One region of the Paenarthrobacter sp. 10N417 genome, then DNA from elsewhere that is predicted to be linked to it. Evidence: riboswitches for the same ligand, from Rfam matches in the RefSeq annotation. Region 1 holds a riboswitch; each other region holds the start of a gene.
The links. A riboswitch is a leader RNA that binds a small molecule or an ion and turns the genes downstream of it on or off. The one in region 1 is predicted to bind cyclic di-AMP.
Positions count from the first base shown of each region.

Region 1 (7,542 bases):
ACGACGCCGCCGAAGCGTCTGATCCTGAAGCCGATGAAGCCGAGCCAGCCGACGACGAGGACGACGACGCCGTCGCCCGCTTAGGGGATTAACGGCAACGGCGCCGTCCGGGAACAACCCCGACGACGCCGTTTCCTGCCTTTCGCGGAAAGCCGCGGCAGTTAGTTCTTGAGTTTTTATTTCTTGAGCTCGCCCACGACATAGTCGATGCTGGCGAGCAGGGCTGAGACGTCGTCCGGTTCGATAGCGACGAAAGTGGCGATGCGGAGCTGGTTTCGCCCAAGCTTGCGGTACGGCTCAGTGTCCACCACGCCGTTGGCCCGCAGGATCTTGGCGATTGCCGCTGCATCGATGGAGTCGTCGAAGTCGATGGTGGCGATCACGTTGGAGCGGTCCTCAGCCTTTGCGACGAACGGTGTGGCGTACTCGGAAGCCTCGGCCCAGGAGTAGATGCGGCTGGCAGAGTCTGCTGTGCGCTTGCTGGCGAAGTCCAGACCACCATTGCTGTTGAGCCACTGCACCTGTGCGTCCAAAGTCACCAGCGTGGACAGCGAAGGTGTGTTGTACGTCTGGTTCAGTTTGGAGTTCTCAATTGCGGTCTGCAGGTCCAGGAAGTCCGGAATCCAGCGGTCGCTGGCCTTGATGCGGGCGGCGCGCTCCAATGCCGCGGGGGAGAACAGGCCGAGCCACAGGCCGCCGTCAGAGGCGAAGTTCTTCTGCGGGGCGAAGTAGTAGACATCCGATTCGGCGACGTCCACGTCCAGCCCGCCGGCGGCTGAGGTAGCGTCCACCAGGACGAGCGATCCGGCGTCGGCGCCCTCTACGCGCTTGACGGGGGCTGCAACACCGGTTGATGTCTCGTTCTGGGGCCAGGCGTAGACGTCAACGCCGGCCTCTGCCTGGGAGGCCGGTCGCGTGCCGGGCTCTGACTTGATGATGGAGGATGCATCGAGGAAGGGGGCTTTGTTGGTGGCCGCGGCAAACTTGGAACCGAACTCACCGAAGGAAAGGTGCTGGGCCTTTTTCTCAACCAGGCCGAAAGCCGCTACGTCCCAGAAAGCCGTGGAGCCGCCGACACCGAGGACAACCTCGTAGCCCTCAGGTGCACGGAAGAACTGGCTGAGTCCTTCGCGCACCGAACCCACCAGGTTCTTGACCGGTGCCTGACGGTGTGACGTGCCGAGTATGGTGGTCGACGCGTCAGACAGGGCCTGGACCTGTTCCGGGCGCACCTTGGACGGTCCCGCGCCGAAGCGTCCGTCCTTGGGCAGCAGGTCGGCGGGAATTGTGATGCTGTTGTCGCTCACGTGTGGCTCCAATGGGTATCGGTTAGAGAGGGGGAGGTGGGCAGGTGGCATCGGCTGCCCCTTCGACTCCCTCATTCTGCCTGACCGGACCCACCGTCAGGAATCTGCGGTTGTCATAGTCCGCCACGTGGAATGCCGGACCACCATGGGCATTGCGACCCAGGGAAAAATTATCCAGAGTAATTCCAAATAAGCTAGGCTTGGGTTGACGTTCCTGAGGTGTCGGTTGCACACCATCCACCTTGGCGGGGACGCGGTACGGTGGAGATTACGCAAGAAATGCGTTCGAGGAGAGCTGAGCTGGATGACGGATCTGATCGATACCACTGAGATGTATCTTCGGACCATTTTGGAGCTTGAAGAAGAGAACATCGTGGCTCTTCGCGCACGCATTGCGGAGCGTCTGCGGCACTCGGGTCCCACGGTTTCCCAGACCATTGGACGCATGGAGCGCGATGGCCTGGTGATTGTGTCCAACGACCGCCACCTGGAACTGACCGAAGTCGGGCGCAAGCGGGCCACCGAAGTCATGCGGAAGCACCGCCTTGCCGAGAGGCTCCTGGCGGACGTCATTGGTCTGGACTGGGCATACGTTCATGACGAAGCGTGTCGCTGGGAACACGTCATGAGTGAACGGGTGGAACGGCGCCTGTATGAGTTGTTGGAGCACCCCACCGAGTCACCGTATGGCAACCCCATCCCGGGTTTGGAGGCGCTTGGCGGCCTCGCCAACCAGCCCCTTGCCCGCTTGGACGTGAACCTGCTGCATGCCATGGACGGGTACGCTGCCGATTCCCGCGTAGTAGTCAGCCGGCTTGCTGAACCCATCCAGGTTGAGCCCGAACTCCTCACCCAGCTCGATGAAGGCGGAATTCGTCCAGGCGCAACTGTCTCCTTGGAACGGGTGGGGGAGTACATCTCCGTCCGCGTTCCCGGTATTGAAGGAGCACTGGAGCTGCCTCCCGAGGTAGCTGCGCACGTCTTCGTCGCTGTCAGCTGACCCTAAGGCGTGTCAGATCTCACTTTGGGGCGGCTGGCGCGCGTGTGACCTGCGGATTCCTGCGACTGGTGATATGGGGGCGTCCACAACACGGTCGTTTGGGAAGATAACGAATTTATTACTGCGGGCTTTAATCACCTATAGTTATCTACTAGCGCCGATACCAAAGCGTTACCTGATCTGGAGCCGAGCTCTGCCAGCAGATCAGGTGTGTCATCAACTACTGGCAGAGGCGGGGGAACCACAAGCGGCTGCCTAAAGAAGCAGCCTTGGGGTGAAGTCCGCAGCAGAAGTGCCTACTAACGCAAGTCCTTCCGGGGATACCTGTGTGCCGTTTGCGCTTCGTGCGGACCGGGTCTTTGAACTCTCTGACCCGAATCCGACAGCTAACTTCGCAGGCTTTCCAGAGAGGAACAGAGTTTGACATCGCAGAACGTCAGGGGCCGTCGCCGCGCGTCCGGCCCCGCTGCTGAGCTGCGGCCAGCCCGCGCCGCAATGGAGATCCGGCCACGCGACACCCCGCGTCAAGTGCGCCGCCGCAAGAGCCCATTGCGCCAGGTAGCCGACTTCGCCGCAGCCAGTGGTGTCGGGCAGAAGGCCGGAGTCGCGCTTGCCGCCACCGGACTTGCCCTGACTGTAGGCCTGCCTGCCACAAGCCCCGTCATGGCCACATCCGAATCCGGCCAGGCCGAGGCGGCCCTCTCCGTACCGGGTGGCAGCCAACCCGAAGTTTCTGCGGCAGCCTCTGCCAAAATCGATTTCAGTCGCGCAGCAGTCGCTACCGCCGCTGATCCTGACGGCAAGCTCAAGCAGTTGCTGAGCGCCCAGTCAGCGGGGAGCATCCAGCGCGCATCCTCACTTGGCACGCTGGGAAGCCCTCTGGACAAGCTGGTCACGGCATCGCCGTTTGGCTACCGCGTCAGCCCCCTTACGGGCGGCACCGGTGACTTCCACCGGGGCCAGGACTTCGTAGCCCAGTGCGGTACTGCCGTTCACGCCGCAGCCGCAGGCAAGGTCACGTTCGCAGGCTGGCATGAGTACGGCGGAGGCAACCGCGTCGTGATTGACCACGGCAACGGCCTCGAGACCACGTACAACCACCTGTCGTCCTTCAACGTCAAGGTGGGCCAGACTGTCAGCCGTGGCGATACTGTCGCGCTGAGCGGCACTACAGGCGCATCTACGGGTTGCCACCTCCACTTCGAGGTCCAGGTAAACGGTGAAGTCGTAGATCCCATGGGCTGGCTCTGAGCCAGTTGATGGTTGTCTATCGCATTCATGACACGCCCGTGACCAGAATGTGACATTCACGAATATCTGTTGTACCGTCTAAAGCGCATCGGCTTTTTAGGGGGCCGATGCACTTGAGTGGATTGCCTAGCTCTGCCACCACTCGAGGTCCGTTCGCAAAAATCGTCTGGCAGGGGCGGGGGAACCAATTTTGGCCTTCGAATCAGAAGGCCTTGGGGTTAAGTCGCAAAAGCTTCCTTGAAGCCGCGCGGCCGGATGACTCCCATCCGAATCCGACAGCTCACCTCGCAGGCATTGGGAGAGGCTACCTTCGTGTCATCACGCACTACCCCTGCGCGCCATCGCGCCGAATTGGTTCGTACGAACCCGTTGAACACCCTTTCCAGGGCTGTCTCAACCAATGCAGGCACCGTAGGCCGCCAAGCCGCCGTTCTGGCTGCAGCCTCGGGACTTGTTCTCAGCGTTGGACTCCCGGCCCAGGCCGCTGACACCGACGTTTCCAAGTCGGAATCCTCCAGCACCCAGCAGTTGGTCGCCACCGCAGTTGTTACCGCTGAGCCCACGGCAACCGTTTCCTTCGAAAGCCCCGTTGTGGCTACCAAGGAAGCCCCCAAGGTTCAGCGCGCCTCCCAGCGCACGCAGGCAGCCGAAGGCCAGACGGGCGACACCCTCGCTGCCCTGTCCTCCACGGCCAAGGATGCCGCATCCAGCGCGGCAGCTTCCGGGCTCGCAGCAATTGCCTACACCGGCATTGGCCACCCCTATGTCTGGGGCGGCACTTCCCCCAACGGCTGGGACTGCTCTGGATTTGCCCAGTGGGTCTACGCCCAGGCCGGCATCAGCATCCCCCGGGTCAATGCCTGGACGGCCATGAAGCCCACCAGCACGCCGGCCCCCGGCGATCTCGTCATGCAGAACGGCGGAGCCCACGTGGGCATCTACGTCGGCAACGGCATGATGATCAGCGCGCTGAACCCCAGCCAGGGGACGCTCCTGACCCCGGTCGCAGCCACCGGCACATCCTCGTTCTTCACCCTCCGCTAGGAAAATCCCATTCGGGGTAAGCCAGCATGCCCCCCAAGTGCTGGCCGCCCATAACCCGCGTGCGTCCCCACCGTGCGCGGATACGAAAAGAGAGTAATCATGACCAGTGCAAACAAGGTTGCACGGCATAGAGCTGAGGCCCCCAAGACCAGCTCACTTGCCGTCATTGCCAAGGCTGTCAGCGACAACGCCGGTGGCGTTGGCCGTCAGGCAGCAGTGATCGCAGCTGCATCAGGCCTTGTCCTGACCAGCGGCGTGGCTGCAAATGCTGCGGATACCAATGTCCAGCGCGAATCCACGTCTGCGTCCACCCTTGATGTGCAGTCGGTTGCCCAGGCCACCATTGCTGCGGATTCCAGCGTTGCCATCTCCTACGAGCGCCCCGTGGTCAAGACTGTCGAAGCCCCGGCTCCCGTCGTCGAGAAGGCACCTGCCAAGGAAGCTCCGGCTGCCGGCGGCACCGCTACTTTGGCGGTCAACACGGATAACTCCGCGGCCAAGGCGCCTGCTGCATCCAGCGGCCTCGGTGCAGCCATCGCTGCAGCGGCCTACGCACAGCTCGGTGTCACACAGGACTGCACCATGCTGGTGACCAACTCGCTGGCCGCCGTCGGTATTCACTTCCACGATTGGCCGGCCGGCTACCTCTCCCTCGGCCGCACGGTCAGTGCAGCTGAAGCGCAGCCCGGCGACCTCGCTTACTACGCCAACGGTGGCTACGGCGGAATGGCACACATCGCTGTTTACGTCGGCAACGGCATGGCAGTCCACGGTGGATGGAACGGATCCACCACGGCACTGTTCAGCGTGAACGTTGGCTCCGGCCCCGTTTTCATCCGCGTCAACGGCTGATCAAATACTCCACAGAACACCCCGAGGCTCAGGCCGGCGGGGTGTTCTGCTTTAACGAGCAAGGTGTCCCGCGCATGAACTTTCGCCAACACCGCAGGTGAAACGGCAGAAAAATTCGTTGATATGGCATATGAGTGCTTACCCTTGTGTTGTCGATCCACAGCCCGTACAAGCAGAGGGCAGCCGGCCCTCGTGCCCCTGACGGGTGCGGCCGTGAAGAGGTACGTGCATGCGCACACTCGTTCTGAATGCTGGATATGAACCGCTGGCGGTAGTAACCTTCCGCCGGGCGCTGGTCCTTGTGCTGACTGGAAAAGCTAGCGTGGTGGCCGAAGGCGACGAGCCTGTCGTCGGGCCACAGGAGATTCTCGGAAGACCATCCGTGATTCTTCTCAATCGCTACATCCGGCCCCGGTACAACAAGATCACTGCCGTGAGCCGCCGCGGGGTACTCCGCCGCGACGGCCATCGCTGCGCCTATTGCGGGAAAACAGCCCACACCATAGACCACGTCCACCCCAAATCCAGGGGCGGCGCGGATTCCTGGGAAAACCTGGTTGCGGCGTGCTTGAAATGCAACAACGCCAAGAGTGACCACACGCTCGCCGAGATGGGTTGGAAACTTCGTTTCAAACCTGGCGTGCCCACAGGAACCATGTGGCAGATCAAAGAACTCGAGAAACCTGCGCCGGACTGGGACCCGTTCCTGTTGCCGGAATCCGCCGCCTGATCGATTTCTGTTGTCCTCCCGCTGTCCGGGTACTCTGGGCGGATGGAGTTCAACGCCGTGATTCTGGCGGGTGGCAGGGCCACCCGCCTCGGTGGCGTGCCCAAGCCCGGCTTAACGTTCGACGGCGCCAGCCTCCTTTCGCATGCCCTGCAGGCGGCACGGGGTGCCTCCGCTGTGGTGGTGGTTGGTCCGGACACCTCTGGAATCGGCGGCGTCCTGCCTGATGGAGTTCTTAGCGCCCGGGAGGAGCCTGCCTTTGCTGGCCCTGCCGCTGCGATTGCTGCGGGTCTGGCGGCATTTCACCAGAATGGGGAGCCAGCGCCGTGGACGCTCGTCCTGGCATGCGACATGCCGCACGCTTCCAGGGGGATTGCGCCCCTATGGGAAGGGTTGCGTGCGCATCCTGAAGTGGAAGGCGCCATGGCCGTTTCAGCCGTCGGCCGGCAACAGCCTCTCCTGGGGATCTACAGCACCCGGGCTTTGGAAAGGGAAGTTGCGGCAGCTACGGCGTTAACGAACTCTTCAGTGTTCCGGCTGCTTGCTAGGCTGAACCTGCTGGCCGTTACAGTTCCTGATGGGTCTACCGATGATGTGGACACGTGGGAGGACGCTGAGGCCTTGGGCATACACAACGAGCAGGAGGCGGACATGAAGAGCCAGGAAGAGACGCTCGAGGACTGGTGCCGCACACTGTTGCAGGCCTTTGAGCTTGAGGGCGTTGAAGTGGACATCAATGAAGTCCTCTCAGTGGCGGGAGTTGCAGCCCACTCCGTGGTGCGGCCTGCTGCGCCACTGACAACCTTCATTGCCGGTTACGCGGCTGGTATGGCCAGGGGGATCGGGCAAGCCGCGGACGACACCGCCATGAGCGCTGCCCTGGATCTCGCCCGCCAGGTCGCCAAGCAATACCTGGAGCCCGGGACTGAGGCGGAATGACCGAGGCCCCCGGACAGGGCCACCACGCGGCACACACATGGCATGAGGCCCGGCAGCGCGCCTTCGACGTCGCTGCTCCCATCCCGCCAAGTCCGGTGCCACTGAAGGCCGCCTTGGCAAGGACGCTTGCCTCGGATGCGGTGGCCATTCAGGACATGCCGCACTATGCGTCCTCCGCCATGGACGGCTGGGCCGTCAACGGATCCGGCCCATGGATTCTTGTTGAGCCCGGCCACAGACTTGCTCCCCATCAGGCCAGTCCCATCGTCACAGGGGGACTCATTCCACCAGGAGCCAAGGCCGTTCTGCGCACCGAAAGCGGCGTTATTACCACGGACGACGACGGCCTGCCGATCCTAGCGCTTGGCGGGGCCGCGAAGCCCGGGGAGCCACGTAATGGCCAGCACGTCCGCAAGGCAGCC
Region 1 covers NZ_JBFTIL010000006.1:95,133-102,674, forward strand. The annotation lists gene AC1DCM_RS09360 (DUF3027 domain-containing protein) at 1-92, shown strand, start outside; gene serC (phosphoserine transaminase) at 177-1,307, opposite strand; gene AC1DCM_RS09370 (iron-dependent transcriptional repressor DtxR) at 1,612-2,307, shown strand; cyclic di-AMP (ydaO/yuaA leader) riboswitch at 2,492-2,721, shown strand; gene AC1DCM_RS09375 (M23 family metallopeptidase) at 2,728-3,558, shown strand; cyclic di-AMP (ydaO/yuaA leader) riboswitch at 3,703-3,866, shown strand; gene AC1DCM_RS09380 (C40 family peptidase) at 3,871-4,602, shown strand; gene AC1DCM_RS09385 (NlpC/P60 family protein) at 4,702-5,454, shown strand; gene AC1DCM_RS09390 (HNH endonuclease) at 5,684-6,184, shown strand; gene AC1DCM_RS09395 (NTP transferase domain-containing protein) at 6,227-7,120, shown strand; gene AC1DCM_RS09400 (molybdopterin molybdotransferase MoeA) at 7,117-7,542, shown strand, end outside.

Region 2 (7,542 bases), on a different contig from region 1:
TCAGGCCCTTGCGGAAGCGGTGGTACTCGGCCTTGATGGGTTCCTTGACCTTCATAACCATGTCGGCCCGGCCCCAGACGTCGTCCGCGTCGGCAACGATTTCGGCGCCGGCGATCGAGTACTCCTCGTCCGTGATACCAGAGCCCAAGCCCGCGCCCCGCTCAACCAGAACGGTGTGTCCGTGAGTGCGGAACTCGTGGACACCGGCGGCCGTGATGGCTACGCGGAACTCGTTGTTCTTGATTTCTTTAGGGACGCCGATGATCATTTGCTGGCTCCATCGTTAGCGGCTTTTTCGGCCGGATATTTGCTGCGGGCTGTGATTCCAGAATAAATCCGGCTGTGAGGCAGGCGACATGATCCTCCAGCCCAGCTGAAGCGAAATCCCTGTAAATTCAAGGATCTTCTTCCATTGAGGTCGACATTTGTCGAGTGCTAGAGCGTCAGGTGTCGCCTAGTGTTGGTACGCTTTCTGGATGCAGCAGGACGTCGAGGAGATCGTTGAACGCGTGGCGCTAAAGCTGGGCAGGGGGCTGTCCCTGGAGGACCTCGACGGCGTCCTCCTCGCCTACAGTTCCAACCAGTCACACGCCGACCGCGTCAGGGTGAACTTCCTCCTGAGCAAACGCGTGCCGAGCGATGTCAGTGCCTGGCAGCTCTCGCACGGCATCTCGACGGCGGTGCGCCCCGTTGTTGTTCCGGCGAACGACGAGCTGGGCATGCTCGGCCGGGTTTGCGTCCCGCTGCTGGTGCGGGGTTTTCGGGTGGGCTACTTATGGGTGCAGCAGGACCTTGAGGAGCAAACCGCGACGGCGATACTCGCCGAATTGCCCGGCGTGCGTGACGAACTGGACCTGTTGGCTGGTTTGTTGCTCGATTCCAACACAGCCGAATCAGAGTTCCGAAGGAGGCGGGAGCAGGAGTTCCTCTCCGCCTGTGCCGGCGAGTCGAACGCAGTGGCAGCGGTGGCCGGTTGGAAGGAGATCCAGGGCCGCGGTCCGTGGCAACTGGTGACCGTCCTGGACGCGGATGGTGGGGGAGCCGACGTCGACCCCATTGCCGCAACGCTAACCCACCGGACAGCAGCGTTGCAGTCCACCATTGGTGTCAACGCCGCGTTATTCAGCGCTGGGACGGAGACGCATTCCGTCGTCCTGTTCCGGGAATCCGGTGGCCGGGCGGATCACGCCCAGGTCCTGGTGCACTATCAATTGGAGCTCGCCAAGCGGGCGGGCCGCGCGGTGGACCGGGTGATCCTGGGCATTAGCGAGCCGTTCCAGGTCATCCGGCAATTGGCAGGCGCGTACAGGCAATCGAAAGTGGCAGCACAAGCCGCAGCCGTGGATCCACCCCTTGGGGAACTGGTGGAGAGCCGGGCGGTTGGCGTCTATCAACTCTTCGATCGTCTTCAAGCGCCGGGCGGCTGGGATGACACGGGCTCCGTTCATTTCCGCACCTTGGAAGACGCGGACAAGAACGGCGAACTCCTGCCAGTGCTGGAACTGCTCTACGACAACGACAGCTCCGTGCAGGACGTAGCAGCGAAACTCCACTTGCACAGGAGCAGCATCTACAACCGCCTCGGCCGGATCCGCCAACTCATCGGCGCTGATCCGTTGAGCGGTGGGATCCGGCTCGAGCTGCATGCTGCACTAAAGGCCCAGCGGTGGGCCTCGCGCCCCCGGATCTAGCGGGTGTCGTGCCGGTGAGTCGCCAAGTGTTGTGGAACGCGTGTTGGGGAACGGTAGCGCTGAAGTGGACACCCACGCAGGCGTCCCCTACGCTGAGAAAGCGGTTTCTCAACAATTTTTAGGAGCAAGGTGGGCGGCGTTGTCTCGGGGATCCTCATCGTCGCCTCGGTCATCGCGGTGGGCTATTTCGCCGCCCGCTACAAAGTGCTGGCCCCTGATGTCCAAAGCGCACTGACTCGAACGGCCTTCTACATCACCAATCCTGCGCTGCTGTTCACCGTGGTAGGGAAAAGCGATATCCGTGCCGCACTCGGGGTTGACGCCCCTCTGGCGCTCCTGTCAGCAGCCGTTATAGGCCTTCTCTATTGTTTGCTGAGCTTCGTGTTCTTCCGGCGGCCGGTCGCCGAAACGGCAGTTGGTGCCATGGCCAGTAGTTATGCCAACGCGAACAACATTGGCATTCCTGTCTCGTTGTATGCAGTGGGCACGGCGCAGCACGTTGCTCCAGTCCTTCTGGTTCAACTCCTGATCATGGCACCCTTCTACCTCAGCGTCCTGGGCGTGGCAGGTGGTACAAAAATCTCCTGGAAACGAATGCTGTTGCAGCCCTTCTCCAATCCCATGATTATCGCCTCGGGGCTGGGAGTGGTGATGGCTCTTACGGGGTGGGAGGCACCCGAACTCGTCCAGAAACCCATCGACATGCTGGCTGGCGCGGCCGTGCCCATGGTTCTGTTGGCTTTTGGCATGTCGCTGGCAGGCAAGGCACCTCTCCAAAAGGGGGATGGCCGCGTGGAGACCGTGGTGGCAACCACCCTGAAGGTGGCGGGCATGCCCGTGGTGGTCTGGGCGCTGGGACGCTTTGTGTTCGGCCTGGAGGGGCAGCACCTCCTGGCCAGCGTCATCATGGCAGCCCTTCCAACCGCCCAGAACGTTTTCCTTTTCGCTTCTCCCTACGGACGCGGAATGACAATGGCCAGGGACGTCATCCTCTGCACAACGGTGCTCTGCATCGGGGCACTGGTCATGGTCGCGTGGCTGCTGGGTTAGAAACGCCATGCCAGGAACAAGAGCCACACGAAACAAAAAGCGAGACGGAACAGATGAGGCAGGCACTCGCGCGGGTGCCTGCCTCATCTTGTTACCGTGATTGCTGTAGCTGTGATTCCTTAGGCCCGACGCAGCCGTTGGCAGCTCCAACGGCCCATCCGATTGCGGAAGGTGGCAGTGCGGCTGCTGCTGCAGTACCGGCCGTGCCATCCGACGTGCTTGCTGGTCCTGGGAAGTTGTGTGCTCACTTCAAGATCCCTGTGGCGCCGTCAAGTATGCCGTCCAGGTCCAAGGCTGAACCACTTGACGGCGTGGTGGCATTTGGATTTCCGGTTGGCTTTGGCTTCGGTGCCTGAGTCTGGGTTGGAGTAGGCGTCGGAGTAACCGTGGGGCTGGGCGTCGTTGTGGCGGGTGGGGTGGTAACCGTGTCCGACGGAACCGGGCTCGGGGCCGGCTGGGTTGGGACAGGAGTTGTCACGCCCGGCACAGGAACAACAGCCGACGGGGCCGACGAAGGGACCCAAACGGGATCCGCGAGTGAAACTTGCGGAGTCGGAAGTGACGACGACGACCCCTGAGCGGGTGCCTCTTCTGACGACTGCGTTGCAACAGTTGCCGGCTGTCCGGCCTCGCTGGTCGCCGACGACGCTGATGCAGTAGAGCTGGACGAGCTGGGTGCGGGGGTGGCCGAGGTTGACTGCCTGCTGTCGCCACCCGTCTTTGCGTCACTGGCTTCCTGAGCCGGTGTTTCCTGCCCGAAGAAGGGAAGCTCGAAGGCCCGGCTCATGGTGCCAACGGTCAATACCAGGCCCAATGCCCCAGCGACGACTGCCATGCGCTGGCCCATTGTCTTGACCGAGGCGGCCTTGGTGAGGACTGCATGTGGTTCGTGGCTGAAGGACGACGCTCCAAACGTGGGGACAACGCCCGTCGGGGACTCGGCAACCGTTGTCGCGGAAGGGGCTGTCCCGCTCCCGGATGCTTGGGCACGAAGGGCTTTCCGGCTTGCGAGACCAGCTGCCGCGGTGGCGGCTGCCGCGAGCTGGGCAGGGCTCTTCGCCTGTGCCGGCGAAGCAGGAAATGCCGGAGCCGCAGGCGTGGGAAGAGGGGTGGCAACGGTCGGAATTTCAGCTGTGACCGGATCCCCAGGGCCGGGCGTGGGCGCCTGCACTATCGGGATGGCAGCGGTGGCGGGCTCGGGTTCGTGCGCGGCGGGGGTGGGTGCAGCAGCAGCCACCATCGGGATGGCAGCGGTGGCGGGCTCGGGATCTGCAGCCGGTTCGGGAGCGACCGGCGTGGGCGCCAGAACTGTTGGAATCGCAGCCGTAGCCGGCTCCAGAGCAGCGGAGTCTACTGGGGCAGTTTCTGCCGGAGCTGTTTGAGGAGCGATTACAGCTTGGGCTGCCCGTTCACGCTCTGCCGCGCGAGCGGCTGCGCGCGTGGTGGGCGCCGCAGAGGTGGGAACAGAAGCAGTGGCGGGTTCCGGCGTCGTGCTTGTAGAACCTGTTTCTGCTTCCGGCGTGCTGGTGGAGGATCCGCTGGGTTGGGCCCGACGGCGTCCGGTTGGTTGGGTACGCTCGCGCGCTATTTGGGCGCGGCGCGGCTGATCCATGGTTGGGGACATGGTGGTTGCCTCTCAACGCCTGCGAGGTTAGCTGTCGGGTTCGGACGAGGCCGTCCGGCCGCACATGGCGGCTTCACCCCAAGGGCCTATGGAAAATCAGGCCCGGGAACTCTGGGTCCCCCGTCTCTGCCGCTAGTCTGGCGGATCCCGGTTTGCGGCAGAGCTCGGCGTCAACCCGGAAGCGGCCCAGCGGAGATACGGGTCGCTCTTAGACCGTACATGAGCGCCATAGTAAAGTCACATTAATGTAACGGGCGGGACGCCTTCCAGCGCGAAGGTCCGCTAGGACTTAGGCTCCGGGGCCGGAGCCGGGGCTGGCAGCTCTTGCTGGATCCTTTGGACTTGGTGTGCGTAATGGGTCTCGGGTCGGAAAATTTCGTCCGCCACGCCCAGGATCCCACCCGCGGCGCCGCGCCGGACTTTCCCCTTGCTGTTCTGTCGCGAGACCCAGAACCAAAGGGCCGCAATGAAGGCAGGTGCTGCCAGTACAGCCACTAGAACGGCCAAGATATCCATCGCCCAAGACTAGCTTCCGCCGCGGCTGGCAGGTAGAACATAGTCGTATGGACCTCCCAGTGATGCCGCCCATTTCGCCCATGCTTGCCAAGTCCGTTCCGTCGATCCCTGATGTGGGCCATTTTGAGCCCAAGTGGGACGGGTTCAGGACCATCGTTTTCAAAGATGGTGACGAGATCATCCTGGGCAGCCGCAACGAACGTCCCATGACGCGGTACTTTCCCGAGTTGGTGGAAGCCCTTCAGAAGAACCTCCCGGACAAATGCGTGATCGACGGCGAGATCGTCCTCATAGCTGACAACAGGCTCGATTTCGAGGGCCTTCAGCAGCGCATCCATCCTGCCGATAGCCGTGTGCGGATGCTTGCCGAAAAGACACCGTCCTCCTTCATTGGATTCGACATCCTTGCCCTGGGCGGGGAGAACCTCATGGACAAGCCGTTTTCGGAGCGTCGAGCCGCCTTGGAGAAGGCAATGGCCAAGGCTGAGGCGCCCGTGTACGTAACGCCTGCCGTGACAGAACTTGATCAAGCGCAGGAGTGGTTCGTGCAGCTGGAAGGTGCTGGGCTTGACGGCATACTTTCCAAACCGCTCGGGGGGACGTACCAGCCGAATAAGCGCGTCATGTTCAAGACCAAGCATAAACGGACCGCGGACTGTGTGGTGGCTGGATTCCGGTGGCACAAAACGGGAAAGGTTGTGGGGTCGATGCTGCTCGGGCTATATAACGACGCCGGCCAGCTGCAGCACGTGGGGGTGGTGGCTTCATTTCCCATGGCCAAGCGCGAAAGCCTGGTGGCCGAACTTGAGCCGTATCAGACGGAATTCAGCGAACATCCTTGGGGCCAGTGGGCCGATCAAGGAGACGCGGCAGCTACAGGTTCTCGAATGCCGGGCGCACAGAGCCGGTGGAGCGCCGGTAAGGACTTCTCCTTTGTTCCCCTCCGGCCGGAACTCGTCATTGAGGTTGCCTACGACTACATGGAGGGCGAGCGGTTCCGGCACACCACCCAGTTTCGTCGGTGGCGGCCGGACCGGACTCCGGAGAGCTGCACTTACTCGCAACTCGAAGAGCCTGCTGATTACGACCTCGGGGAGATCCTGAGACTGCCGTAGCCTTGGTTGGTCCTCGGTTGTGGTTCTCCGTTGTTGGACCGCTGTTAAGTCGTTGAGCCGCTAATACGTTGTTGCCCAACAACGTAACAGCGGCTTGGCGACGACCTACTCTTCGTGCCCCTGGTCGCTGCTCATGCTGTCCTCTGCAGGCGGGGTTTCGCCCGGGGGTACGCCGCCCCCAGGCTCAAGTCCTGTGACGTTGCCATCCAGGGGGTCGGGGTTGGCGGAAGCTGCGGGATCGTCCTCTTCGTCCTGGCGCATGTCTGGGTCGGTGTGGACATCATCCGGATCGCCGGCAGTGTCGCCCGCGGTGTCGTCCGGCTCGGCTGCGCCCGAGGCGCCGAAGGTCCGGGGATCGTCCTCTGGGTCATAGCTGGTCATGGTCGCCCTTCCTAAGCAAACTTACTATAGTGCTTGCCCGGCCAGCCTAGTCTCCAGATCGCAAACCCAACAAGGGGCACCCATGCCGGGATTCGCCGTCGTGCACTAGTGCATGACTCCGGCGGGACGCCTAACTCTTGCGGGACACCTAACTCTGCCGGGATGTCGCCGCGACAAAGCTCCTGATAGCGTCCGCCACGGCCTTGGGGCGCATGTGCTGTGCAACATGGCCCACGCCCGGGATCTCCACCAGCCGCCCTTGAGGAATTGCCCGCGAGAGGCGAAGAGCCCAGTCCGGCCCCGCGACGTGATCGCGGCTCCCTCGGAGCACCAGCACGGGAGTTCGGACTTTGGCCAGCTGCTTCTCCGTCGGGTACTTCATCATCACGGGCAGCTCCGTGAGGTACCAGCGCGGCCCACATTGCAGGTAGTCCGTGACCACAATCCAGTTGGACGATGGGCTTTCGCGGAGTAGGCCATCCAGGAACAGGGCCAGCGACTGCCGGGCCACGTTCTTGTGCCGGGAGTCCACCACAGGGCCCATGAGCGCCAGCTGCTGAGCGCATTCGGGCTCGTGGAGGGCCGCTTCGATAGCGAACTGCACGCCCATGGAATGCCCCACCAGAATGTACGAATCGATGCCGCACGCCTTAAGTGCCTCAGCAATGAATGCGCCATAGTCCTCAACGGACAGTTGCCGGCCGGGTTTCGGAGTCCCGGCAAAACCCGGAAGATCCAGCGAATAGGTGGGGACGCTGGCGGCAAGGACGGCATGAAGCCTGGCCAGGTAGCGGTGCGAAACGCCGATCCCGTGGATGAGGACATAGGCGGGCTCCCTCTGGTCCCCGGATTCGAGAGGCTCGGGGTTGGCATGGCCGCCCGGCCGCGGCGGTGCCGTTCCATGCGTCCAAAGAATCCGGCCGGTCAGCCCGCAGGCCTCGACGTCGGCAGATAGTAGCGTCGTCAGCTCCCGAACCTCCGGTTCTCAATTGTGCTTTGGATAGCCCTGCGGCTCCATAGCTCTTCTTGCCTGTTTATTGAGAATAGCGCCCGAGGCTTCCTGTAAGGGAGGAGCTGGCAGATGGGAAATTCGCGGCGCGGTTGCAGATCATACACAGCGCCGCGGTAGCCCTCCTGTGGATAAACCCGGATCTGAGGAAGGCCA
Region 2 covers NZ_JBFTIL010000010.1:15,662-23,203, forward strand. The annotation lists gene ald (alanine dehydrogenase) at 1-268, opposite strand, end outside; gene AC1DCM_RS13865 (PucR family transcriptional regulator) at 477-1,691, shown strand; gene AC1DCM_RS13870 (AEC family transporter) at 1,821-2,741, shown strand; gene AC1DCM_RS13875 (hypothetical protein) at 2,986-4,365, opposite strand; cyclic di-AMP (ydaO/yuaA leader) riboswitch at 4,368-4,518, opposite strand; gene AC1DCM_RS13880 (ATP-dependent DNA ligase) at 4,929-5,996, shown strand; gene AC1DCM_RS13885 (DUF6480 family protein) at 6,102-6,377, opposite strand; gene AC1DCM_RS13890 (alpha/beta fold hydrolase) at 6,526-7,344, opposite strand.
Region 2: linked by a shared signal. The riboswitch ahead of AC1DCM_RS13875 (hypothetical protein) and the one ahead of AC1DCM_RS09380 (C40 family peptidase) in region 1 are both predicted to bind cyclic di-AMP.

Region 3 (7,542 bases), on a different contig from region 1:
GCCGCAAACCCCCATCCGCCGCGGAGGCCAATACTCACGGGAGCACGAGAGGGAAGCCCGGGCATGGTGCGGGCGCTGTAGCGCAGCGGGCCACTTTGGTGAGGGCGCGGTAGCGTAGCGGGGCATCTTGCAGCGGGCGCTGTAGCGTAGCGGGGCATCCCGAAAGCGCCGTTGTTGCGTGAGGCACGAGCGCAGGCGCAGGCGCAAAGGGATCGTCCCGCGAAAGCGAAAGGGCCCGCGACCTGACAGGATCGTCCCGCGAAAGCGAAAGCGCCCGCCCTTACAGGACAGGCGCTTTCGGCTGCAGCAGCTACTTAGATCGAGTATTCCGGAGCGGCCCAAACGATAACTTCGGGGTGCTCGTAGAAGCGGTAGCCCTGGCCGCGTACGGTGCGCACCGTGTTGGCCAGGCGACCCAGCTTGGAACGGAGGCGGCGGATGTGGACGTCGATGGTGCGCTCGTTCGGTACTTCTTCGGCGTTGCGCCACAGGCCCTCAAGCAGTTCGTCGCGGCCCACCGTGCGGGTGCCGTTTTCCACGAGGTAGTTGAGGAGCTCGAATTCCTTGAACGTCAGGTTCAGGGACTCGCCGTCGAGGTGGACTTCGCGGCGGGCGAGGTCGATCAGCACGCCGGAGGGGCGGGCTTCCTGCTGCGGTGCCGGGCGGGCAGCCTCGGTGCGCTGGCGGGCGGCGACTGTGGGGTCACCGAAAGTGGAACGTACGACGTCGAGTGCGGACCCGGGCGCCCCGGCCGGTGCGACGGCGACTGCAGCGTAGCTCTCAGCGCCGGTGACCAGGGACTGTGCGTAGGCCCGGATTTCCTGGGCGAGCTTAGCGATGGAGGTTCCTGCCGCTGCTGCTGTCTCTTCGTCGATGCCCATGTAGAGCACGAAACCGCGGGCCACGTTGTCGTTGGCGACGGGGCGAAGGCGGTCAGACTGCGCAATGACAGGAGTAGGCGCCGTCATGGGTGCTGGCTCGTTGGTGGGAACTGCCCGCAACTGGCCGTAGGAGTTGGGGTTGTACCCCTGTGGCACGTAGCCGGGAGCCTGCTGGCCGTTGCCCTGGGGGGCGGGGGCGTAGCCGGGACGGTTGCCGAAGCCGGGGCGGAGCCCTGCGTTTGAAGCGGCCTTGTTGGCGTTTCGGACGGAGATGTGGACGTAACCGGATGCAACTGACATGGAGTGATTACCTCAAAAGTGAATAGCCGTCATCGCGGCTTCGAATGCTGGTTGTCCCCGCAATGAGTTTGGGGAAGGGCGCCCAACGCTGGGCTAGGGGGCGAATGCCTGAAACTTCTTTGGGGTGGAAAGTTAGGCTTGCATTCGACAACAGCGGGTCACGTCGCCAGCGGGTGAGCTGGACCAGATTGCTGCGGCTGCAGGTGCTGTTGAGTTCTTGTTCACATTGGAAGTGTGCAACGTAACAATGGCAACACGCAAGTAACAAAGCGCCTAACCGTCCACATTTTGAGACAAGAGGGTCTATTGTGCTGCAGATCACAATTCTTTCACTACGGAAAATGAACGTCATTTCATTCGGTTCCGATAAGAAATATTCGGCTTATGGTGAATTTTCTTCGGCCAATGGTGCATGATGCCCTTCCTGATTCCCGGCAGGCGCAAGACGACGGAATCTCAAGATCTGAAACACTTGCTGTCCAATCGCAAGCCACTCTCGTCTCGAATTTTTCCCTCAAAATCTGCTACAAGCCGTAGAAAGGGCGCGCATGGGACGGCCATGCCCCGCAACGCCTTCCACCGAACTCCCACGTCGCTAGTGTTGACCTCACAGCGTCCTCACAGGCTCGGCAAAGCTTCGCCAAACCAGAAGAATGGAGAGTTGTCCCATGGCATCCCCGCACTCCATGACGAACAACCTTCCCCAGCTTTCCCACCCGGACGGCTCTCCTATCCGCGCCTTGGTGGTGGACGACGAACCCAGCCTCTCCGAGCTCATGAGCATGGGCCTTCGCATGGCAGGCTGGTCCGTCGCGGTAGCAGCCGACGGACCAGAAGCCGTGAAGCTTGCCAAGGACTTCCGCCCTGACGTGCTGGTGCTGGACGTGATGCTTCCAGGATTCGACGGCGTCGAGGTCCTCAACCGGATCCGTACCTTCGCGCCGGAAGTGCCCGCGCTCTTTCTCACGGCCAAGGACGCTGTCCAGGACCGCATCGTAGGTCTTGCCGCCGGCGGGGACGACTACGTCACCAAGCCCTTCAGCATGGAGGAAGTCCTCCTTCGCCTGCACAGGCTCGTCCAACGTTCGGGCGTTGCCGCCATGGACACGGCGGAACTGGTGGTGGGTGATCTCACGCTGAACGTGGATACACGGGAAGTCTCGCGCGCCGGCGAAGACATCCAGCTCACGGCAACGCAGTTCGAGCTGCTTCGTTACCTTATGGAGAACCCCAAGCGCGTGGTCAGCAAGGCGCAGATCCTGGACCGCGTCTGGGACTATGACTTCGGCGGGCAGGCCAACATCGTGGAGCTCTACATTTCCTACCTGCGCAAGAAAATCGAAGCCAACCACCCGCCAATGATCCACACCATCCGTGGCGCCGGCTACGTCATCAAGCCTGCGGACTGAATCTTGTCCACCCTTTCAGGAGTAACCCGCAAGACCCAGCGGAACTGGCTCAATCCCACCACCTGGCATCTGCGCACGCGATTGGTCCTGGTGGCCATGGCCTTGCTGGTAGCGATTTGCGGGGCAGTCGGAGTGGTGAGTTACGCCTCCATGGACATGTACTTCAACAAGCAACTCGATAAGCAGCTGGAGCAGGCGTCAAGCCGCGCGAATGACTTCGGCAGGCCGCCGTCGAACTTTCCCTCAAGCGGGCGGCCAGATCCTCTGGAGGCCCGCGGCCAAGGTGCCGGTACCCTCAACGCGAGGATTGACGGTTCCACCGTCATTAACTCCGGCCTGCTAAATTCGAATGGCCGCCGCGTCGCACTTTCGGCAGAAGACAAGCAGGTCCTGCTCTCACTCCCCCGTGACAACCGGCCTGTGGACCGTTCATTGTCCAACGGCGACTACCGGCTGGTGGCAGTAAATACCACCTACGGCGACGTGATTGTGACGGGCCTGCCGTTGGCTGATAAGCAAAATGCCGAGGCCTCGCTGGTATGGACCATGGTGTTTGTTTCCCTTGGCGGACTGGTGCTGATCGGCCTTGCCGGTACCGTCATCATTCGCCGGACCATGCGGCCGCTGGAGCAACTATCGGAGGTTGCAACCAAAGTATCGCGCCTTCCCCTCGACGCCGGTGAAGTGGCACTCGCTGTGCGCGTACCGCCGTCGGCCTCCCATCCTGGAACAGAAGTAGGCAGCGTTGGCCACGCTTTGAACCAAATGCTCAACAACGTTTCCAGGGCCCTGGAAGCCCGTCAGGAGAGCGAAACCAAGGTCCGGCAGTTCGTTGCGGATGCCTCCCACGAACTGCGGACGCCGCTGACCGCCATTCGTGGATATACCGAATTACTCCGCATGACGGAGAACTTCACGGACGACGGCCGGAAGTCCCTGGCACGCGTCCAGAGCCAGTCCGAACGCATGACCACCCTGGTGGAGGACCTGTTGCTGTTGGCGCGGTTGGACGAAGGCCAGCCATTGAAGGTCACGGATGTGGACCTTACCCAGTTGGTGATCGAGACCGTCAGCGACGAAAAGGTGATGGCACCGGATCACATCTGGAAGCTCCAACTCCCCGACGAGCCCATCACGGTACGCGGGGACGCAACCCAGCTGCATCAGGTGCTGGCCAATCTCCTGTCCAACGCCCGCAAACACACCGATCCAGGTACCACAGTGATCACTGGCGTCGTGCTCTCCGCGGACGGTACCGCGGTGGTCACGGTCACTGACAACGGGGCTGGCATTCCGCCTGAATTCCAGGGCCATGTTTTCTCGCGTTTTGCCCGCGCTGACGCCGCGAGATCAGGCTCTGAAGGAACCTCCGGATTGGGCTTGTCAATCGTCGAATCAATCGTCCAAGCGCACGGCGGAAGCGTGGCAGTAACGTCCAAGCCGGGGTGCACCGAGTTCATTCTGAGACTCCCGTCAGTTTCGAACGAACACGTATAACGAATCAGGCAACATGACGCGCCGTGACCGTGATCTCTGTTACCCAAATGTGACTTAAGCCGAAACCTCCTGTACCTTCGAAAGGGTGGGTCGCCCATAGTTGGCCCACACCCGGGATGCGCCGAGCTCTGCCACTTCCCGGAGTTCCGTTCTCATTCGAGGCAGAGACGGGGGACCCAGAGTCTCCGGGCACAGTACTTTCCTTGCCCTTGGGGTGAAGCCGCAGCTACGCGCGCGGCCGGATGACCTCATCCGAACCCGACAGCTAACTCCGCAGGCGCTGAGAGGTAATCACACATGTCTGAATTCAACGATCAGACGCGCCCTTCCGCGCGTCACCGTGACGAACACAACGCTCCCCTGACCAAATCGCAGTCTGTTCTGAAGACCGCTGCCCGCCGCGGCAAGACCGGTCAGCGCATGTCCGTTGTTGCAGGAGTCGTTGCCGCAGCATTGGGCGTCGCATCGCTTGGCCAGGCCGCAAACGCCGCATTCAACCTCCCGGAAACGAGCCAGGCATCCGAGACGCAAGCCACGGCCCAGGTCAGCAACAAATCAGCGGAAATCTCTGCGTCCCTGGATGCTGCTGCCAAGAAGGGCGCCGGCGATAGGGCCGCTGCAGATCAGGCAGCAGCAGCTGCACAGGCCGCTGCCGAGAAGGCTGCCGCTGAGAAGGCTGCGGCCGAAAAAGCCGCCGCCGACCAGGCAGCAGCCGCACAAGCCGCCGCCGAAAAGGCTGCCGCTGATGCAGCCGCCAAGCAGGCTGCCGATGCCGCCGCTGCTGCAGCCGCAGCCGCAGCAGCTGTTCCCAAGGCCGTGGACGATCCCGCTGCTGCCAAAGCTTACGCCGCCAGCATCCTCGCCAGCTACGGCTGGGGTCCGGGTGAAATGACTGCCCTGAACACACTGTGGGAGAAGGAATCCAACTGGCGGACCACCGCGACCAACGCGTCCAGTGGCGCCTACGGAATCGTGCAGTCTCTGCCAGCTTCCAAGATGGCAACTGCCGGCGCCGACTGGGAGACCAACTACCAAACCCAGATCAAGTGGGGCCTGAACTACATCAAGGAACGCTACGGCTCCCCCTCGGCCGCCCTCGCCTTCCACTTGGCCAACAACTGGTACTAAGCCAACTCAATAAGCAGGTTTGAGCCCACCCCAGCGGGCTCAAACGTGCAGGGCCTGATTACCGCCCCGTTTTCCGCCGTTCGCAGCAGTGATTACTGCAGCTGACAGCGGGAACGGGGCGGTTTTCGCGTTTCAGGTGGCGACGGCTTGCACCTCACGTAACGTCAGGACTTAGCGTTGTGCCCATGACGGGAACAACAGGAACCGGACCGTGGAGCATCGGTGAACTGGCCACAGCATGTGGCGTCAGCGTGCGGACGCTCCACCACTACGACGAGATCGGGCTGCTGTCCGCAAGCCAAAGGACATCATCTGGTCATCGCCGGTATTCGGAGAGCGACCTGCGCCGCCTATACCGGATCAGATCGCTTCAGATGCTGGGGCTTCCGCTCGCTGCCATCGGCAAGGCGCTGCAAACGCCCGAGGATGATCTGGAGTCTCTTCGAGGCCTCCTCAAAGAGCAGCTGGTCCATGTGCAGGAGCATGCCCAGCAACTCCAGGCGCTCCAAAACCGTTTGGGCGAGCTGTTGTCACGCATGGACGGACACGCCATGCCCACCCCTGAACAATTCATGTCAACGTTGGAGATGATTACCGTGCTCGAAAACAACTTCACAGCCGAACAACGCCAGCAACTCGCGGACAAGCGGGAAGAACTCGGCGCAGAAAAAGTCGAAGCCGCCAAGCAGCAGTGGGCCGTCCTTGTGGAAGAAGGACTGGCGCACGTGGAAGCCAACAGGCCCGTCACGGATCCTTCCGTCCAGGAATGGGTGCACTCATGGGACGGCATCGGTTCCATGTTCCACTCGAGTGAGGACACCAAAGGTGCAGCGCGTGCAGCCTGGCAGGAAAACAGCAAGGCCATCAGCGCCGGCCTGCCTTGGAGCGCTGAGCAGTTGGCCGGGCTGATGGCATATTTGGAAAAGGCGCGCTCGGCCCGGTAACTGGACTGTGCCTATACTTCCGGTTCGGCCTATGCTTCCGGTTCGGCCTCTGCCGCACCTCGAACGGCTGCGATGGAGGCAGCGACGTCACCTGCGTCGGTGGCCCAGTTGCTGACCGAAATCCGGAAGATGTCGCGTCCTCGCCATGAGGAACCTGACATCCACACAAGCCCTTCGGCCATGAGCCGCTGGGTGACGCGGTGTGTGCGGTCATCACTGCCGAAGGCTACCGATACCTGTGTGAACACGACGTCGTTCAGAATCTCCACACCCGGGATCTCCGCGAGTCCCTCCGCCAACGCGCGGGCGTTTGCTGCAAGCCTGTCCACCATGGCAATGACTCCGGACCGGCCCAACTGTCGCAGCGCTGCCCACACCGGGATGCCGCGGGCCCTACGGGACAGTTCCGGAACTTTGTCGAACGGATCGCCCAGTCCGGTCTCCGTTGCAATGAGGTAACTCGTGTGAACGCTGAAGGCGCGTCTAAGGGCTTCCGGCCGGGAGACGATGGCCAAGCCGCAGTCGTACGGGACGTTCAATGTTTTGTGGGCATCGGTGGCCCACGAATCGGCTGCCTCTACTCCGGCCAGCCGCCCGCGCAGATTTGGGCTGACTGCCGCCCACAGCCCAAAGGCGCCATCCACATGCACCCAGGCCTCCCGGTCATGGGCTACCGCGATGGCTTCGGACATCGGATCGAACGCACCGGAATGCAGGTTGCCGGCCTGCAGGCACACGAGGGAAGGCCCGGGTTGCTGGTCCATGGCGTCGGCAAGGGCTTCCGGCAGGATCCTGCCTTGATCGTCCGTGTCCACGGGCACGCACGCTCCCAGCCCCAGATACCGCAGGGCGAGATCCACGGCGGCGTGCCGTTCCCGGCCGGCAAACGTTGTGATGAGCGGCGCGCCGGTCAGGCCCAGGTCCGCCAGGTCCCATCCTGCCTCGTCCATCAGGTATTGGCGCCCGGCGGCCAGGCCCGCGAAGTTGGCAGTGGTAGCGCCAGTTGTGAACCCGATGTCGGACCCTCGGGGAAGATCCAATAGTTCCAGGAGCCAGGCCGCCGCGGATTCTTCGATCGCAGCGGCAGCGGGAGTCGCAAACCTGAGCCCGGCGTTTTGGTCCCACGCCGAGACGAGCCAATCTGCAGCCATGGCAGCCGGCAACGTCCCGCCCATGACCCAGCCGTAGAAGCGTCCGGACTGGATGGCCATCAACCCGGGCTCCGCCAATGCGGCGAGCTCGTCTACTACGTCAGCCGCGTCCGTTGCTTCGTCGGGAAGGCTCGAAAGAAGGCTCGCGGCAACTTGGTCGGCGTCGGACGTGGGCCGGACTGAACGGCTGGGCACTGACGCAAGCCACTCCGTAGCGTGCGCCATGGCCCGC
Region 3 covers NZ_JBFTIL010000015.1:75,625-83,166, forward strand. The annotation lists gene AC1DCM_RS17900 (winged helix-turn-helix domain-containing protein) at 315-1,181, opposite strand; gene AC1DCM_RS17905 (response regulator transcription factor) at 1,850-2,590, shown strand; gene AC1DCM_RS17910 (sensor histidine kinase) at 2,594-4,087, shown strand; cyclic di-AMP (ydaO/yuaA leader) riboswitch at 4,222-4,379, shown strand; gene AC1DCM_RS17915 (aggregation-promoting factor C-terminal-like domain-containing protein) at 4,385-5,215, shown strand; gene AC1DCM_RS17920 (MerR family transcriptional regulator) at 5,401-6,159, shown strand; gene AC1DCM_RS17925 (pyridoxal phosphate-dependent decarboxylase family protein) at 6,189-7,542, opposite strand, start outside.
Region 3: linked by a shared signal. The riboswitch ahead of AC1DCM_RS17915 (aggregation-promoting factor C-terminal-like domain-containing protein) and the one ahead of AC1DCM_RS09380 (C40 family peptidase) in region 1 are both predicted to bind cyclic di-AMP.

Region 4 (7,542 bases), on a different contig from region 1:
GAAGTTTCTTGTCCTTGAACTGCCGAACGAGTTCCTCAAGTGTGGGATAACTCAGGAAGGCCAGGGCCTCCGGGTCATCCCTGATTTCCTTTGCAAGCTGCCACAGTGCAAGGTCCATCTCCGTAGTGACATTGTTGGGCAGCCCACGAATCACTGTTTGCAGCTGGTCCAAGGGCGCTTGCTCGCCCAGCATTTTCCGGACGAGTCCCAGCATCGCAAAGCCCAGAACGGGAAGGGGCAGGACTTGGGGAACCGTTGCGAATACTTCCTCCCCCAGGATTCTCTGTACGTGGGCGATTCGCTGAAGGGCGGTGATGCCCTCCGGCACTTGAAGGGCCTGATGGAGTTCTGCCTCCAGCTGCTCTTGGCGCTTCATTGCGGCATCGGGACGGAAAAGAGCCCGGATCGCCGACTCTGGAACACGGTATTTAGCCGCAACGGGCGCAACGTGCCGGATGAGCCTTATAGGAGTTTTGATGGTGACGGAGAACCGCGGGTCATCGAAAAGCCCACGAATCACCGCAGCAGAACGGGCCTCCATGATGTCAAAGATGCGCGGCACAATGGCCCGGCCCACCTTGCTGCGCAGCACGGATGTGAAGTCGAAGAAGATCCTCTGCCCGGCCTCACAGTAGGGCGATGGTCCTGAGCGTGGATCTGGGACATCGAAGGCAGCCCTGCGGGCAACGCTGGAGGCTATCAGGCGGATACCCGCCAGACCCATGGGCGTCAGAGGCCTGGTGAGGCCTTGGGCGAGACTGAAGTTCAGGAATGCGTGCTCACCGGGAGTCGCCGACACTCGCGAGGTCAGCGGATAGAGGGTAGTAATGGGTCTTGCCTGTGTGAGCCACAGTTTTCCGGAAGAATCGATCGCCCATTCTGTATCCTGCGGCGCTCCATAGTGGGCCTCGACGCGCCCGCCCAAGTCGGCCAGGGCCCGGATCTGGTCATCGCTGAGGCACGGCTGCACGGAGTGGTTTTCGAGTGCTTCAGCACCACCCGCTCGCTCAATTCGTTCAGTGCCACCGCCAGCCAGCGATCGGATCTCTACCTGTCTGTCGCCGAGGGTCCGTTTCAGGATGGAGTTGCTCTGCATATCAACTACGTACTGATCGGGATTAACGGCGCCTGACACCACGGCTTCGCCCAGACCGGGGCTGGCATCGATCACAGCTTCACGGCGCCGCCCCGTGACAGGGTTGGCCGTGAACATCACCCCGGCCGTCGCGGAATCCACCATTTCCTGGACAACGACCGCCAGCGTCACTGTGGAATGATCTATCCCATTGGTTGTCCGATAGCTCACGGCCCGGTCCGTCCAGAGCGATGCCCAACAGCGGCTTACGGCATCCAGGACTGCGTCTGCTCCCACCACGTTCAGGAAAGTGTCCTGCTGTCCGGCAAAACTGGCGAAGGCCAGGTCCTCGGCCGTGGCTGAGGACCTCACTGCGACGGGGGCAGCGTCTCCCAACTTCCGATACGCCGCCCGTACCGCCTCTGCGACGTCGGTGGGAACTCCGGCGTCGAGCACCAAGGACCTGGCCCGGGCGGCCAGCCTGTTCAGTTCGTCAAGGTCAGAAGCTTCGGCGTCCTGCAGAAGGGCAAAGATGTCCTCCATACCAATCGCTGAGAGGGCGTACCGGTAGGCGGACGTTGTCAGGCAAAAGCCTGGCGGCACCGGCAGGCGGGCGGCACTCAACTCGCCGAGGTTGGCGGCCTTGCCACCTACCTCGGGGAGCATGTCCGCCCGGATGTCCGCAATGTCCCGAATGAAGACCGGGCCACTTACATCCGCACTGTTTTCCTGCCTATGCTTCCCAGGCTCCCGGTTATCCATGGACGGTGCGCGCCAGCGGCCTAAGCCGCACCGAGCATGGGTCCGAATTTGGGCCGGTCTGCCAGCCGCGGGTCCTCCCGGTCCGGAACCACGAGGACCGGTCCCTTGGCGTGATGCAGGACGCCGTCGGAAGTGGAACCAAGGAGCATGCCTGCGAAACCACCACGGCCCCGTGTACCCAGGACAACCAGCTCCACGCCCCGGCTGGCCTCAACCAGGACGTCAACAGGTGAGCCGTCCCTCAGGTCGGTTTCCACAGTCAACTGCGGGAAATGGCTGCGGAGCCAGGCGACGCCTGCATCCAGCTGGACTTTGATGTCCGCGAACAGGGCATCGCGGTCCAAAGGTGCGGGCACCCAGGCCAAGGAGCCGCTGTATTGCGGCACGGCACAAATGACGCGGAGCTTGGCCCCCATCCGCTGGGCTTGTTCGGCTGCCTCAAGGACAGCGACGCGCGCCTGCTCTGAACCGTCCACACCCACGGCGACGACGTTTTCCACCGTGCGTGGCCCGGCCTTGGCGTGCTCAGCCTTAATGTGCTTGTCCTCGGTGTTCTCGCCCAAACGGTCCGCACAGTAGAGCGGGACCGTTACGGTGGGGCATTTTGCGTGAGCCGGCAAGGCGCTGCTGACCGAGCCCAGGAGACGCCCAACGAAGCCGCCACGGCCACGGCTGCCGAACACCAGGAGCGCGGCGTTTGCAGACAAGTCCAGGAGGACCCCTGCGGCATCGCCGTTCTCCACCGAAGCATCGACGTCGAGGTTGTTCTTCGAGACCTTATCCATGGCCTGCTTGACGATTGCTTCCGCGCCCTCGCGGATCACGGAATCGTCCACAGTGGCGTACCCGCCGTCGAGGCCGGATGCCGCGAAGATGGGCACCGAATAAGCCGTGACTATATGCAGGGGAAGTTGGCGCCGTTCCGCCTCACGCGCGGCCCACACAAGGGCGCATTGACCATGCTCGGATCCGTCCACTCCGACGACGATTCCACCAGGCGCCACTGCCTGCTCCTCGCCGTCCCGTGGTTCTTCAACGTGTCTGCCGTGCTGGTCCATTGGGGCCCGCCTCTCCACCTACTGCTTGATGTTCCGGCCATTCTGCCAGAGGTTCTCCGTACCGGTGTCCCCTTGCTGGCGTGCAACCAATAGCCGAGGCCGAAGAAACCCGCTGGGGTTCTCCTTCCAATGCCCACTATTCTCGGTTGGCAATGCCGAATCAAGGCGACTATGGGCTATGTGGATAACGGTCCGGGCTCGGTTTTCGGCACGCTCACCGCCCTCCAGGTTGCGCTGCGGATGAACATCCAAAACACGCTGCCGCCGAGGCTATCCATGGCAGAAAAAGTTCGGTAGTGTTCGAGTCACCGAATGGCCGGCAAAAGTGTCCCAGGACACAATCCGGCCATTTATTTGCGGCCGCTTGGGGAACACGGACGCGATCCCACGCGCTGCCGAAAGGCACACACGTCAAGGAGGAACCCAAGCAGTGTCACTCACTCCTGATTCCGTCACGGAACGGACTACCACCGTGGTGATCGGTACCGGCCTGTCCGGTTTGGCTGTTGCCAGCGAGCTCAGCCGCTATGGCGTAGGTTCCATCGTGCTGGATGGCTTTGGTACTTTGTCCACCACCGGACCATCGGTCCATACGGGAATGCTCCAGCGCTGCGACGCAGCGGACCCCGCGGCAATGCAGGAACGCAACGAGATCCTGCGCCACTTGCGCAACTACGCCGCAAGCCATCACCTGGATGTCCGCACCACCACACGCGCTGTTCGTCTGGACTTCCTGGGCGGCGACTCGTCCCAGCAGCTTGGATATGGACTCGCAGCAAGCCTGAACACGGCCAGCCAGAGGGCTGGGCTGGGCGTTTACGGCCCGCTTGAATCCACCCCACGGCAATGGGCCGTGCATACAGCCACAGGAGTTCTTCTGGCCGACCACATCGTGGTGACGCGCTGCGCCCAGAGCCAACTGCGCCGAATGCTTACGGACTTGGGAATCGCCATAGGCCAGAACCTCGTGGCAGCCATGCGTGCCGTGGGAATGCACTTGGTAGGCGTGGGGGAACTCATTACACCCACGCCCAAGGAAGTACTCCGGCAAGCCAAGGCAGTAGGGCAAGCAATCTCAGCCAAGGTGGCTCTACCAGCTTCGCCGGGCATCGCCCTGGCTTAGAAACGAACAAAAGTTAACTCAGAAGGCCGGTGCCTCCGAAGACGTTAGTCCTCGAAGGCGCCGGCCTTTTGAGTTGGAGCGTGAAGCTTAGGCGCCAGCGCGTACGTACGTGATGGGGCCGGTTGCGGTGAGCCAGCTGATCGGGTGGATGCCCGTCTGGTTGCCGTTGATGCCACCGCTGATGGCCTGGCCGTTGCCGATGTAGATGGCTACGTGGCCGGACTGGACGATCATGTCACCGGGCTGGGGGTCGCTGACAACCTTGCCGTAGTTCAGGAACTGCATGGGTGCGAGGTCGCCAACCGGGATGCCTGCGGAGCCGAGGGCCCGTTCCACCATGGCGGTGCAATCCTGCATGATGCCGATCTGGGCGTAAGCCGAGGCAACCATAGCGGCGTTGACGCCACCAACAGCCGGAGCCGCAGCAGCAGGCGCGGCTGCCACCGGAGCGGTAGCCGTAGTAGTTGCGGCGGCCTTGACAGTGGCCGCTGCTGGGGCCTGCTTGGCAACCGGAGCCGGAGCAACGGGTGCCGGCTTTTCAATAACGGGAGCCGCAACGGAAGCAACCGCAGGGCGCTCGAAGTTGATCGTGGCCGTGGAGGCGGCCGTAACAACCTTGGTGGGACCCTCAGTGACGGTCTCGGCGACCGTAGCAGGGCTGGAGTCGCGCTGAACAGGGGTCTCTGCTGCGTGGGCAGCAATGGAGCCTGTCAGGACGAGGCCTGAAGCTGCTGCGATGACAGCGGCTTGGCGACCTGCGCCGGATGCGTTGCTGGCAACAGCCTTGGAGATGGAAATGAACGGATTAGGACGTACGCTGTCCGCCTTACGACGGCCGCGAAGAATGCGTGAAGACATGAAAGAGCCTCTCCCGATGCCTGCGAGGTTAGCTGTCGGATTCGGATGGGAGTCACCCGGCCACTATCCCCCGCTGTGCAGCGGAAGCTTCGTGACTTCACCCCAAGGCGCGCTCTGAAAGCGGGCCAAAATGGGTTCCCCGTCTCTGCCGTAGGTTTGTCTGCGAACGGATTCCGGACTGTGGCAGAGCTAGGCAATCAGCCCGGAAATGCCCGTTACGTGGAACAGGCACAAGTACAACCGTACGGGAAGATCACTTCAAAGTCACATTTACGTAACGAGCAGTTCGTTTTTGGCGTGTCGCAGTGACCGTTTCGAGATCTTCGCAAGTATGTAGAAAACCCCGTTATTCCGCGGAATTTTCGTCATCCGGCTCGTTCGGAGCCGCCAGCTTCTTCCGGGCTGTAACAGCGAGGAAGATCACGAGACCGATTGCCACGACGGCGAGGCCAACAATGCTCCAGGGGAAGGGTTGGGAAACTGCCGGAGCGGGCTCACTATTTTCGGTACCGGGCGCTGCCGTCCCCGCCGTCGGAACAGCCGCCGAAGCCGATGGGGAGGCGCCTGCTGAGCCGCTCGCCGTCGTCGTGCTTGTTCCGGAAACAGTGAACTTGAAGGTTCCCTCAATCGGGTGGGAGTCTGAACTGACCACGCGCCACACCACCGTGTATTCGCCAGCCGGAGCGCCCGGACGCAGCTTCTGGACAGCCATGTTGTCGATGATCTCCACTGCGCCATCTGCCCAGTTTTCGCCCCCAGCGGTGACAGTTACGCCCGAACCGATGGCCAGTGGCCGGTTGTTGAACGTGATCGACACCGACGCCGGCACTTCAGCTACCCGCGCACCGTTGGCCGGAGTTGTTGATTCGGCGACGTCGTGCGCGGAGGCCGGAGCGGCGCCCAGCAGCAACGCGGAAGCGAACGCAATAGCGGCTACGACGGCGGCCAGAAGCGGGCGGATGGTACGCATGGGGCGGTTTCTCCTAGTGTTGGCTTCCTTACAGACTAGGCGAATCGTCCCGGCACCCCGCATCGGCGGGCATAGGATTTGAGAGCAAACTCCCCCGATCCCCGGAGACCTTCATGCTGAAACAAGGTTCTGCAATCGACCGCTACTTCAAAATCTCCGAGCGCCGGTCCACCTACTCGCGGGAAATACGTGGCGGCTTCGCGACCTTCTTCGCCATGAGCTACATCGTGGTGCTGAATCCGCTGATCCTCTCCGGGGCAGACTCGAGCGGAGCATCTCTTGGCTTCACGGCCGTAGCGGCAACGACTGCATTCGTGGCGGGCATCCTGACCATCCTCATGGGCGCCTGGGCCAAGCACCCCTTCGCGGTGGCAACCGGGCTGGGAGTGAACGCGTTCGTGGCCGTGACCGTTGCCTCCCACCCCGGGCTGACGTGGCCGGACATGATGGGGCTGGTGGTGCTTTCGGGTGTCACCATGCTCATCCTGGTACTCACCGGATTCCGCACGGCCGTTTTCAGGGCCGTCCCGGAAGCCCTTAAGACGGCAATCGTAGTGGGCATTGGCCTCTTCATCGCCTTGATCGGCCTTGTGAACGCCGGCTTTGTCCGGCGAATTCCGGATGCCGCAGGCACCACTGTCCCGCTCGGCCTGGGTGTGGAGGGCAAGTTGATGGGTTGGCCGACGTTGGTGTTCGCCGTCGGCCTGATCCTGACCATCGCGTTGGTAGTGCGCAAGGTCCGCGGCGCAATCCTGATCGGCATCGTGGTGTCTACCGCCCTGGCCGCCATCCTCGAGTTCACGCTCCACATTGGTCCCAGCTTCGACGGGAAAAACGTCAACCCGCGTGGCTGGTCCCTGGTGGCCCCCACACTTTCCGAATGGGGCGCTCCGGACCTCTCCCTGATCGGCAAAGCCAACCCCTTTGGGGCCTTTGAACACCTCGGATTTGTGGCTGCTGCGCTGTTGGCGTTCGTGATCCTCCTCAGCATCTTCTTCGACGCCATGGGCACCATGGTGGGCCTGGCCAACGAGGCCGGAACCGTGGACGAGCACGGCAACATTCCCAACGTGGACCGCGTCCTGCAGGTTGATGCCCTGGGCGCAATCGTTGGTGGCGGCGCGTCCGTTTCGTCCAACCAGATCTTCGTTGAGTCGGGCGCGGGCATTGGCGAAGGTGCCCGCACCGGTCTGGCCTCCATTGTCACGGGCCTGCTCTTCCTGGTGGCCATGTTCTTCACGCCGCTCATCAACCTGGTCCCGTTCGAAGCCGTTGCACCTGCGCTGGTGGTTGTGGGCTTCATGATGGTGTCCCAGGTTGGCAAGATCGACTGGCAGGACTGGGGCGTTGGCATTCCCGCGTTCCTGACCATCGCACTCATGCCGTTCACGTACTCCATTGCCAATGGCCTCGGCGCAGGCTTCATCTCCTACGTCCTGATCCGCACTTTCCAGGGCCGTGCACGTGAAGTCCACCCCTTGATGTGGGCAGTGGCAGCCGCCTTCCTGCTGTTCTTCGGCATCGGAACTGTGGAGGAGTTGTTGGGCGTCAAGTAGCGTTGTCCGGCATTTCAGACACTGGGGCACGCTAAAGCTGTTTTTTGGCACGCAGGTGGGGTGTGCTTAAGGCATGGCCCCAAACACCAGCACCAGCCCCTCCGTAGACGTCCTTCCCACGCCATGGACCGGCCGCTTTG
Region 4 covers NZ_JBFTIL010000005.1:235,987-243,528, reverse strand. The annotation lists gene AC1DCM_RS08650 (PEP/pyruvate-binding domain-containing protein) at 1-1,837, opposite strand, end outside; gene AC1DCM_RS08645 (universal stress protein) at 1,858-2,895, opposite strand; gene AC1DCM_RS08640 (FAD-binding protein) at 3,326-4,018, shown strand; gene AC1DCM_RS08635 (NlpC/P60 family protein) at 4,106-4,876, opposite strand; cyclic di-AMP (ydaO/yuaA leader) riboswitch at 4,880-5,048, opposite strand; gene AC1DCM_RS08630 (copper resistance CopC family protein) at 5,223-5,846, opposite strand; gene AC1DCM_RS08625 (NCS2 family permease) at 5,960-7,402, shown strand; gene hutG (formimidoylglutamase) at 7,476-7,542, shown strand, end outside.
Region 4: linked by a shared signal. The riboswitch ahead of AC1DCM_RS08635 (NlpC/P60 family protein) and the one ahead of AC1DCM_RS09380 (C40 family peptidase) in region 1 are both predicted to bind cyclic di-AMP.